Regions from separate parts of the Alteromonas sp. 5NW40-0090 genome, predicted to be linked through region 2. Evidence: predicted binding sites of a transcription regulator. Region 2 holds the regulator's gene; the other holds the start of a gene.
The links. Region 2 encodes FliA, which starts transcription of late flagellar genes. Its sites were predicted from a motif close to CTAAAGNTNNNNNNNNNNNNGCCGATA; they were not measured.
Positions count from the first base shown of each region.

Region 1 (5,598 bases), 140 kb from region 2:
AGAGGTACAGCGCAGTATTAGGTAAAGCAAATAACATATCTAGAGCGATGCGAAAGGTACAGGTTATTGAGAGTAATGTCCACTAGTTTTCAGTTTATTTTTTAACCAAAACACAACTTTTTTACAAAAATGTTTTTTGAGAAGCTGAATACGTATGTTTGTTCAAGGCAGTTGAAAGCTCGGTTAACCTTATTTTTTTCATTAAGGTTTAAGTTATGACAGACATGTATGCGTTAGCAGGTAAAACAGCCATTATTACTGGAGGCGGAAAAGGGCTAGGTAAAACTATCGCACACTTTCTGCTTGAAGCAGGAATGAACGTCGCCATATGCGGGCGTACTGAAAATACGATCAAGCAGACTGTAGAACAGTTCGACGCCCTATTCCCGGGCAAGGTCGTTGGTCAAGTTTGTGATGTATCAAGAAGCGATGAGGTCGCCAACTTTGTCAAAAAGGTAAAAGCTACATTTGGCGAGCTACACGTTCTAATTAATAACAGTGGTTTTGGTAAAGAAACGCTTATCTGGGAAACCAGTGAAGATGATTGGGACGAAGTAATGGATACTAACGTAAAAGGGACTTTTCTCATGAGCAAAGAGGTCGTGCCTCACATGATTAACAACAAGGAAGGCTACATTATCAATATCGCTTCTCAGGCGGCATTGAACGGCTATGCCAATGCAGGCGTTTACTGTGCATCAAAATTTGCGATGGTGGGGCTTGGAAAAGCGTTGCAAGAAGAGGTTCGCCCCTACGGTATTCATGTACATTCCCTAAACCCTGCACTGATTCAGTCGCAGAAAGCAGTAACAGAGAAAGTGGACGAAGGCCTGATTCAAAATGAAGATTTAGGTAACATGGTGGTGTACCTATTGAGCCAACCTCGCCGTCTTAAAATTGATAATATCGGCCTATGGGGCTATTAATACCAGTCCGCATAGATAATTACCCACTCAGCGAGACTTAAAATGTTCGTAATCGCGGCGTGTTACCGCAGGTATAGTACGTTTAACTAGAATTGTAATATTGTCTTAAAGCGTTAACATTTCCTAATTATCATAAAAGCGTGTTGTTTGCGTTTACTAAAATAAAGTACCCACAGTATTTATGTGTACAAAAAGTAACGCCCAACACGCAATCACAGTGCAGTGTGCCACCGCATTATTCCGGTGGCTCCAATGGGAATTTATTATGCGAATGCTTCACACCATGCTTCGAGTTGAAAACTTAGAGGCCTCTCTTCACTTTTATACCTCACTAATGGGCATGCGCCTTCTTCGTCAGTCTGAAAACAAAGAGTATGAATACACGCTAGCTTTCGTAGGATATGGCGATGAAACCGAGAGTACCGTCTTAGAGCTTACCTATAACTGGGGCGACAACACCTACGATAAAGGTAACGCGTATGGTCATATTGCGATTGAGGTCGATGATATCTATCAGTTTTGTGAAAACTTAGAAACAAATGGCGCTGATGTATATCGTAAACCGGGGCCAGTTAAAGGCGGCTCCACTGTTATTGCTTTTGTTCGCGACCCCGATGGGTATGCAATAGAACTCATACAAAATAAATCCATTTCGCTATGAAATGGCTCAAAAACAAGAACTAAAGATGCAGCCAGCGTAATCAGAGCGATTTGAACGCTTAAGTCGCCAAACTATCAACTTAAAAACGTGCGGCACTGGAAAAAAACCGATGAAAAACCACATGGAGTGACACGACATGCTACGTAACCGCTTATTATTTTCGCAAAATGATAAAAACAAAAGCCAAGCTAGAACAGCGATATGTCGGAAATCTCGAGCAGCGCACAATATAGGCTTACGCAGTCAGCCAATAGCAATACTGGCCGCTATTCTGCCAGCGTTGTTTGTCGCTTTTACCGGTGCAGTTGCTGCTGGCAGTGCGTTATCGGCCATGGCTGCAAATAACGAGAGTGCGCAAACACACGCTGACACACAAGAAAATGTTGAAACGCACTTTACCGTGATAGCCCATCGCGGCGCGTCGGGCTATTTACCTGAGCATACCCTCGAAGCAGCTACCCTCGCCTTTTCTCTGGGCCCTGATTTTATTGAGCAAGATGTTGTTATCACCAAAGACGACATACCCGTTGTGCTACACGACATCCACTTAGAAACGGTCACCAATGTAGAAGATGTGTTTCCTGCACGCCACCGCGATGACGGACGCTATTACGCGCGTGATTTTACTCTTGAAGAACTGCGACAACTACGGGTACACGAGCGCGCTAACAGTGACGGGAAGCAAGTTTTTAAAAATAGGTACCGCGGCACGCGTGCTAATTTTAAAGTGGCCACGTTAAATGAACACTTTGAGCTAATCAGCGAGCTAAATCGCCAATTTGGGACGTCTGTAGGGGTTTATCCTGAAGTAAAGTCCCCTGCCTTTCACATTAAAGAAGGCGTTGATGCCAGTAAAATCGTTGTGGATGCTTTAAATGCTTACGGGTTTGGTGGAGAGAGCGGTAATAGCTACCTGCAATGCTTCGATTTTAACGAAGTTAAGCGCATTCGTGAAACCCTGGGCTATAAAGGCAAAGTTGTGATGCTGATTGGCGAAAATGACTGGGGCGAAAGCGACACAGATTATAACTGGCTGCGCACTCAGGAAGGCATGCAGCAGGTTGCGTTGTATACCGACGGCATAGGCCCTTGGTTAGGCCATTTACTTGATAATGAAGCGATGGCTCAAGGAAAAATAGAAGCCGCGGCATGGATTGCCTACGCCCACGAAAATAACCTGACAATCCACCCCTACACCTACCGACATGATGCACTACCGGCAGGTATGAGTTCAGAACAAGTCTTGGAAGTTTTAGACAAGGTGGTAGGTGCTGACGGAGTTTTCACCGATCATTTAGTACCGGTATTAAGGTGGCGAGAAAAATTAAACTAACGCATTTAAAAGCGAGTGTAGGCGCGACAATTAGCGCCTAGGATTTTGAAAGTCGCACCACCACGCGTCTGTTTTGGGCGCGGCTTTCTCGCGTATCGTTTGGCGCAATGTGGCGTTTCTCACCGTGGCCTGTTAACTGAATTCGATCTTCAGGTACACCTAGCGTAGTCAAATAGCTTTTTACTTCGTTAGCACGTCGAATAGACAACTGTTCATTATTATAGCGACCGCCGTAGCTATCGGTGTAACCATCAAGAAGCACAAGCTCAAGCTCGCTGTCTTCTTTTAAGTATTCACCTATCATGGTTAAGCGCTTCTGCGAATATTTGGTTAGCTCTGTACTGTTGTTTTGATACGACAATACCGTGTAGGCAATGTCATCAAAACCAAACGGCAATAAATTCGATACACACTTTACAAATTCTCGGTATACGCCGGAGAAATTACTGGCATTTAGCGCCACACTCACTTGGTCGTATTTGTTATACCAGTCTTGATAGTAAATTGTAGGCCAAAACCCTTTCTCTAACTCAGACAGCATTGTCCACGCAGCGTCTTGTGGTAAGTCGCCATTGTACTGTTTACGAATAGACATGTCGGCAATAGTTTTAGGCGCAACGCCTGGCATCCATTTAGGCGGTACTGAATAAACTGCAGCCATGTCAAACTTGTTTGGCAACAAGTGCATGTCCAGTTCAAACTCCATATTAAGCTGCTTCGATGCTGTGCTTGTGAACATAGCTTCGCCATAACCCGGTAGTTCGTGGTTGAGAGTACACTGAAGACGGGTGTCGCTAGCAATACGCCAGTTGGAACTTTCTATAGTTGCGGAATATTGCCGCATGGCAGCGTGGGAAGACAATGACCCCACCAACCCCAATAAAGCGATATATTTTAATTTCGATACCATTTCGACACCACAACGAAAGACAAACTAATACGGATAAAGGTTATTAATACGCCGTAAATTTATGTGCTTGATTAATCAGTTTACACGCAGGACCACAAAGTGAATCCTCTAATTTTTGCACGCTTATTAAGAATATCGTCCAAATTGTAGAAAAGTTTAGCGTTTAATACCACTCGCGTTTTGTACCATTGCTATGTATCTGATTTATTGATTACAAATTGAAACTGGCAACTCAGAGGTATCCTTGCGATAATTCTCCTACACAATATGTTTCGTAGGTTGGTAAGCATCAAAGCCGCCAACTATTTTACGCAATCCAGTATTACAAGAGTGTTTATGTCTGCCAATCCGCCCCTTCTTTCCCAGCGCTTTCGAGGTTACTTTCCCGTTGTTATCGACGTTGAAACAGCTGGATTTAATGCAGGCACTGACGCCCTGTTAGAATTAGCTGCGGTAACGGTGAAAATGGATGAAGACGGTATACTTCATCCTGATCAAACCTTTCATTATCACATTGACCCGTTTGAGGGCTCAAATTTAGAGCCCGCTGCGCTTGAATTTAACGGCATCGATCCTAATTGTGCTTTGCGAGGGGCCATTGAAGAAAGCGAGGCCATGAAGGACTTGTGTAAAGGTATCCGCAAAGCGCAAAAAAATGCAGACTGCCAACGTTCAGTTATTGTTGCTCACAATGCAACATTCGATCAAAGTTTCGTCAATGCCGCGATAGAACGCTGCAATATAAAGCGTACACCGTTCCACCCGTTTGTTTCTTTTGATACCACCAGTCTTGCAGGTCTCGCCTTAGGTCAGACTGTTTTGGTTAAGGCATGCCGTGCTGCGGGGATTGCATTTGATCAAAACGAAGCACATAGCGCCCTGTACGATGCTCAGAAAACCACAGAGCTATTTTGTTATATGGTAAACCGATACAAAGCGTTAGGTGGCTGGCCAATAGAGAGTCAAGGGTAGATTTGCGAAGCCTAGCTATAAACTAAAACAGCGCCAAAAGGCGCTGTTTTCTTATCATTTACTAACAGTTTAGCTTATAGCTTGTCTGCTTCTTCAGATAGGTACTTAGCAACACCTTCAGGCGACGCATCCATACCCGCTTTACCTTCAGTCCAACCCGCTGGGCAAACTTCACCATGCTCTTGGTGGAATGCTAGTGCATCAACCATGCGTAGCATTTCATCAACGTTACGGCCAAGTGGAAGGTCGTTGATTACTTGGTGACGTACCATGCCTTCTTCGTCGATTAGGAACGAGCCACGGAACGCTACGCCATCTTCTGGATGCTCTACATCGTAAGCTTGACAGATGTCATGCTTAACGTCAGCAACGAGGGTGTACTTAACCGGACCGATACCACCTTGATTTACTGGCGTATTTCTCCACGCGTTGTGAGAGAACTGAGAATCTATAGACACACCAATTACCTCAACACCACGCTTTTTGAACTCGTCAAAACGCTTGTCAAAAGCAATAAGCTCCGACGGGCATACAAACGTAAAATCTAGTGGGTAGAAGAATACAACAGCTTTCTTGCCTTTGATTGCTTCACTTAGCGTGAATGAATCTACGATTTCACCGCTACCAAGTACCGCAGCTGCAGTAAAATCGGGGGCTGGACGGCCAACTAATACACTCATGAGTCTCTCCATTTATATTTGGATTGTAATAATAGAAGCGATTACGTTGCGTAACCACTTGGATATGAAATTTCTTCCAGACGAAATAGGTACGAATAGGAAAATAACAATATTAA
Region 1 is NZ_BAAJLT010000001.1:238,620-244,217, forward strand. It holds gene AC27KT_RS01030 (SDR family oxidoreductase) at 216-926, shown strand; gene gloA (lactoylglutathione lyase) at 1,192-1,587, shown strand; gene glpQ (glycerophosphodiester phosphodiesterase) at 1,724-2,920, shown strand; gene AC27KT_RS01045 (flagellar protein MotY) at 2,958-3,830, opposite strand; gene rnt (ribonuclease T) at 4,167-4,802, shown strand; gene AC27KT_RS01055 (peroxiredoxin) at 4,877-5,482, opposite strand.
Region 1: AC27KT_RS01045 (flagellar protein MotY) is a predicted target of FliA. The motif match lies at 3,964-3,990, and genes of this name have one in related genera.

Region 2 (5,598 bases):
AACATGCCCCTTTTCTTTATCGATATTTTTGGGGCCTCGGATTAACCATTCACCAAGGAAAAACAAAGGAATTGCTTTTGAACGAACTATCATTGTTAGTTGGCCATCGACCGTATTGGTCTTCTTGATGTCCATGTTTATTATTTCGTTCACCGCACCTAATGGTAACGCAAAGGTCTGTTTTCCTACAACAATCATTAATGTGGGTAGAATGGCTAGCGTCAGCGGAACTTTAATGTCCAGTCGCGTGCCTTTTCCTAGCTGTGAGTCAATGTTCACGGTGCCATTGAGTTGGTTAATTTTGGTCTTAACCACGTCCATGCCAACACCGCGACCAGAAATATCGCTGATTTCTGTCTTAGTTGAGAAGCCTGGTGCAAATATAAGATTGAACGCTTCAACATCTGACATTCGTGCTGCAGCATCCGCGTCTAGTACGCCACGACTAATAGCGATCTCTTTTAGCTTCTCGGCATCCATTCCCTTACCATCATCTTCGATTGTAAGAAGAATGTGGTCGCCTTCTTGAGATGCTGATAGCTGAACCGTACCCATGCGAGGCTTACCTGCAGCAGCACGGTCATCCGGCATCTCAATACCATGGTCAACAGAGTTTCTCACCAAATGCACAAGTGGATCGGCCAGCGCTTCAACCAGGTTTTTATCTAAATCAGTTTCCTCACCCACAAGTTCGAGGGTTATTTCTTTCTTCAAGCTTCTTGCAAGGTCTCGAACAACACGAGGGAAACGACCAAACACCTTCTTGATAGGCTGCATGCGGGTTTTCATTACCGCACCTTGCAAGTCACCCGTTACCACATCTAAGTTGGCAATGGCTTTTGACATGCTTTCGTCGTTACTGTTGATACCTAAGCTAATGAGCCTGTTTCTCACTAGTACGAGTTCGCCTACCATGTTCATGATTTGGTCAAGGCGCTTGGTATCTACACGTACTGTAGTCTCAGCAGGAGGCGCAGCAGGTGCTGCCTTCTTCTCATCTTTTTTCGGTGCTGCTTTGGGCGCAGCAGGAGCGCTTGTTTTAGCTGGCGCTGCAGCGCTAGGCGCTGGTGTCGCTTTAGGCGCGGCTTGTTTTGCTTTCTGAACAGCTTCTGTTGCTGCTTTATCTACAAGAGGCTCTTGCGTCGTTGTCGCCGCGCCCTGCTTAGTCGGCCCCTGGCCAGAACCATGTAACTGATCAAGTAGCGCTTCGAATTCATCGTCGGTAATTTCTTCGTCACCTGCGCTGGTTGCTGATGAAGATGGCGCTGCAGATGCTGGCGCTGGCGCAGCCACCGCTTTTTCTTCACCGCCAAATTTACCTTTTCCGTGAAGGTCGTCTAACAGTGCTTCGAACTCTTCGTCGGTAATATCATCGCTATCAGAACTCGCCGCCGGTGCAGATGACTTAGCAGGTTCGCTTTTAGCTGGTGCTGACTGCCCTGGGGCGCTAGAACCATGAAGCTCGTCAAGAAGAGCCTCAAATTCATCTTCGGTAATTTCGTCAATACCACCGCTACTATTATTGGTATCAGGCGTTGACGGTGCTGGCTCTTCTATAACTAACTCGGGCTCTTCAGATACCACCTCTGGCTCGGCAGCGGCCGTACTGGCGTTATCGAATATGTTTTCATCTGGAGATTCTGGGCGGCTTAATTTGTGTAAAACGTCCACTAGATGCGCATCTGCAGGCTCCAATGGATCGCGCGCTTTGACGCGCTCGAACATTTCAACGACCACATCCGTGGCCTGCAAAATAATATCCATTAATTCAGGTGTTAGCGTTCTTTGGCCATTGCGCATTACGTCAAAAACGTTTTCGGCACCATGACAAATTTCAACTAACTCAGTAAGAGAAAGGAAGCCCGCTCCCCCTTTTACTGTATGATAGCCGCGGAAAATTGCATTTAGTAAATCCGCGTCTTCAGGATTGTTCTCAAGATCAACGAGCTGTTCTTGTAATTGTTCAAGTATCTCTCCGGCCTCAACCAAAAAGTCCTGTAATATATCCTCGTCAACATCAAACGACATGCGCCCGCTCCCCTAAAAACCTAAGCTAGACAGAAGATCATCTACATCATCTTGACCTGAAACGACATCGTCCCGTTGGTCAGCATCAATGATTGGGCCTTCCGCCTCTACACCATCAACCTTATCGGCCTTAACGCTAGATGGTTTAGTGTGTTCTGTACCGTCGCGTTCCCCAAACATGGTAAGCATGTTTACAAGGCTATCTTCTACCTCTTTTACAAGGTCGATAACACGACGAATAACCTGCCCTGTTAAGTCTTGATAGCCCTGTGCCATCAACACTTCGGTAAGCAATTGTGTAAGTTTAGCTGACTGAGCCGAACCTTCTTCCAATAATTCGTCTAAGTCTGCGCATAAAGCCTTAAATTCACCAAGTTCGATTTGGCGATTCATAAGCTTCTTCCACTCTGGCATGACCTTTTCGATCCGCTCCGACAGCATTTCTGCTATCGGCATGCTCGCCTCAACGGCATCCATAGTAGTATTAGCAGCTTTTTCAGTTTCTTCAATTACGTAGGTAAGGCGGGACTGCGCATCAGGAATGTCATCTGTAGCTAAATTTTTGATGCGGTCGTCTATTTGAAAGTTATTTAACGCGTCGTGGAGTTGACGCGTCAATTTCCCTACTTCAGCAAACAACTCAACGTTTTCTTTCATTGAGACGGCTTCAAGTAGTGCGTTAGCTGAAGTCTTATCGCCTTCTTCAAGAAAAGCGACAAGTTGTTTTGCTTCCTCTAACGATATTGGAACGTTTACATTCGTTGACATCCAGTAAACCTCATTTATCTGGTGAGCGTCTGGATCAACCTAAACGTTCGAATATTTTATCTAATTTTTCTTTTAGTGTTGCTGCTGTGAACGGCTTTACAACGTAACCATTTACACCTGCTTGCGCCGCTGCAACGATTTGCTCTTTTTTCGCTTCCGCAGTAACCATAAGCACAGGCAAATGCTTAAGCTTATCGTCTGCTCTTATAGCGCGAAGCAAATCGATGCCCTGCATACCAGGCATATTCCAATCGGTCACAACAAAGTCGAAATCGCCCTGTTGTAACATAGGTAATGCAGTGCTTCCGTCATCCGCTTCCTGGATGTTGGCAAAACCCAAATCTTTTAGCAGGTTTTTGATGATTCGTCTCATGGTAGAAAAGTCATCGACCACGAGAATTTTCATGCTTTTGTCCAAAATAGCCTCCAGTGAGGGGTTAATTGTTATTAATCTCTATTCTTCGTCAGCTTGCCACGACTTCATTCGTGATTTGAGTTTTAACATGGCTTGACTATGAATTTGACTGACTCTCGACTCACTTACATCAAGAACTTCGCCTATTTCTCTTAAGTTTAGTTCTTCATCGTAATAAAGTGAAAGTACAATCGCTTCTCGCTCAGGTAATGTCGTAATTGCATGGGCAAGCGCTTTTTGAAAAGCACCCTGCATTAAATCTTCTAACGGTGCGTCACTGCCTCTACTTTGTTCAGTAGTAATAACATCTTCCGACACACCTAAATCTTCAATACCCACCAGCTTTCCGGCATTTACTTCATTAAGCATCTGGTGATAATCCTGCAAGCTTACGTTAAGCTTGTCAGCAATATCTGAATCTCGTGCATCGCGCCCTGTCTCGCTCTCTACTTGAGATATCGCTTCCGTTATGGCGCGGCCGTTACGGTGAACAGAACGCGGGGTCCAATCACCTTTTCGTATTTCGTCGAGCATGGCACCACGGATCCGAATTCCTGCGAAGGTTTCGAAACTTGCGCCTTTAGAGCCGTCAAAGTTTCGTGCGGCTTCTAGCAACCCAATCATGCCTGATTGGATAAGGTCATCAACAAGTACGCTGGCAGGCAGTCGCGCAATCAAATGATGCGCAATTCGCTTTACCAGAGGCGCATGTCTTTCGACTAACTGCGATTTATCTGTTTGTTGTTGATAAGCGGCTGCCTTGCTGTTCAACGCTGACTTCCTACGGCTTTTTCTGCAACTAATTGTTCAATGAAAAATTCTAAGTGGCCACCGGGCTGCGCTGGAATTGGCCACGTAAGTGCTTTACTTGCCAACTTAGTTATCGCTACTGCTGCCGGAGAGCCTGGAAAGGCGTCAACAATAGCCGTTTGCTTGCGCACCGCCTTGCGAATATTCTCGTCGAAGGGCACTGTCGCCACTAATTCTAGTGCAACATCGAGAAAACGCCCTGTCACTTTGCTTAATTTGCTAAATAATTCCTGACCTTCACGCACATCGCGAACCATATTGGCTACGACTTTGAAACGAAAAACACCGTGCTCGCGGTTAAGAATTTTTATTAGTGCGTAGGCATCTGTTAAAGATGTTGGCTCATCGCATACGACGACCATGATATCTTGTGAGGCCTTTGAGAAGCTTAATACCATATCTGATATGCCTGCTGCGGTGTCGACGATAAGCACATCTATCTGAGAGCGTAATTCGCTAAACGCTCTGATCAAACCAGCGTGTTGCGTTGGTGAAAGCTCTGCCATTGACTGCGTGCCCGATGTGGCAGGCGCAATCTTAATGCCGTGAGGACCGGTCACTAACACTTCGTCCAACGTACATTCTCCAGAGAGCACGTGAGATAGGTTTTTCTCAACCCTTAGCCCTAGCATAACATCTACGTTGGCAAGGCCAAGGTCGGCGTCAAGAACCATTACTCTCTTACCCTGCTTCGCCATCGCGATAGCAGTGTTGAGTGTAATGTTTGTTTTACCTACGCCACCTTTACCACCAGTGACGGCGATTACTTTGATTAACCGTGATTGCTTCATTTTTCTTAAGCTACTCGCTTGGTCGTCAATCATACTGCTTATGCTGTTTTAATTGCGTTGTTACCACTAGTATGATTCAAACCGTACTTTTTATAAAGCTTTGCAGCAGCGGAAACTAAAGATTTCGCTTCTGCAATCTTAATGTCTTCAGGCACTTTTTGGCCATCGGTGACATAACTAACCGGTAGTTGATATTCAACCGCTGCACTAAGTACCTCTCCTAAAGAGTAGCACTCATCTAACTTTGTGAAAATACAGCCACTTAGTTCAATATCATCATACGCTTGAATGATTCTCTGCAAAGCAGGATATTGCGTATTAGCTTGCGCTACCAAATATTTTTTAACTTTCGGCATTTGGCCATTGTCGAACTGCTTAATTTGCTTAATTAATCGACTATCACGCTGACTAAAACCTGCTGTATCAATCAATACTAGTCGCTTATGACGAAGTTGGAACAATAAATCTGCAAGTTCTTCACTAGTTTGCGCTTTTCGCACAGTACAGCCAATAATTTTTCCGTATGTCGCTAGCTGCTCATAGGCTGCAATTCTATACGTATCAATGGTTATCATAGCCACCGACTCTGCACCGTATTTCTGCGCATAGCGAGCGGCTAACTTTGCAACAGTGGTTGTTTTACCCGTACCAGTAGGCCCCACTAATGCAACGGCACCTTGTGAGCTAAGTATATCGTTTCCGGTAACATTTATGCGATTAGCCAATAGGTTAAGAAGATATACCCATGCGTCACGTTCGTTGTAATGAGCAGGTGTATAGCTAATA
Region 2 is NZ_BAAJLT010000001.1:382,681-388,278, forward strand. It holds gene AC27KT_RS01675 (chemotaxis protein CheA) at 1-2,028, opposite strand, end outside; gene AC27KT_RS01680 (protein phosphatase CheZ) at 2,041-2,796, opposite strand; gene cheY (chemotaxis response regulator CheY) at 2,831-3,214, opposite strand; gene AC27KT_RS01690 (RNA polymerase sigma factor FliA) at 3,251-3,982, opposite strand; gene AC27KT_RS01695 (MinD/ParA family protein) at 3,979-4,845, opposite strand; gene flhF (flagellar biosynthesis GTPase FlhF) at 4,851-5,598, opposite strand, start outside.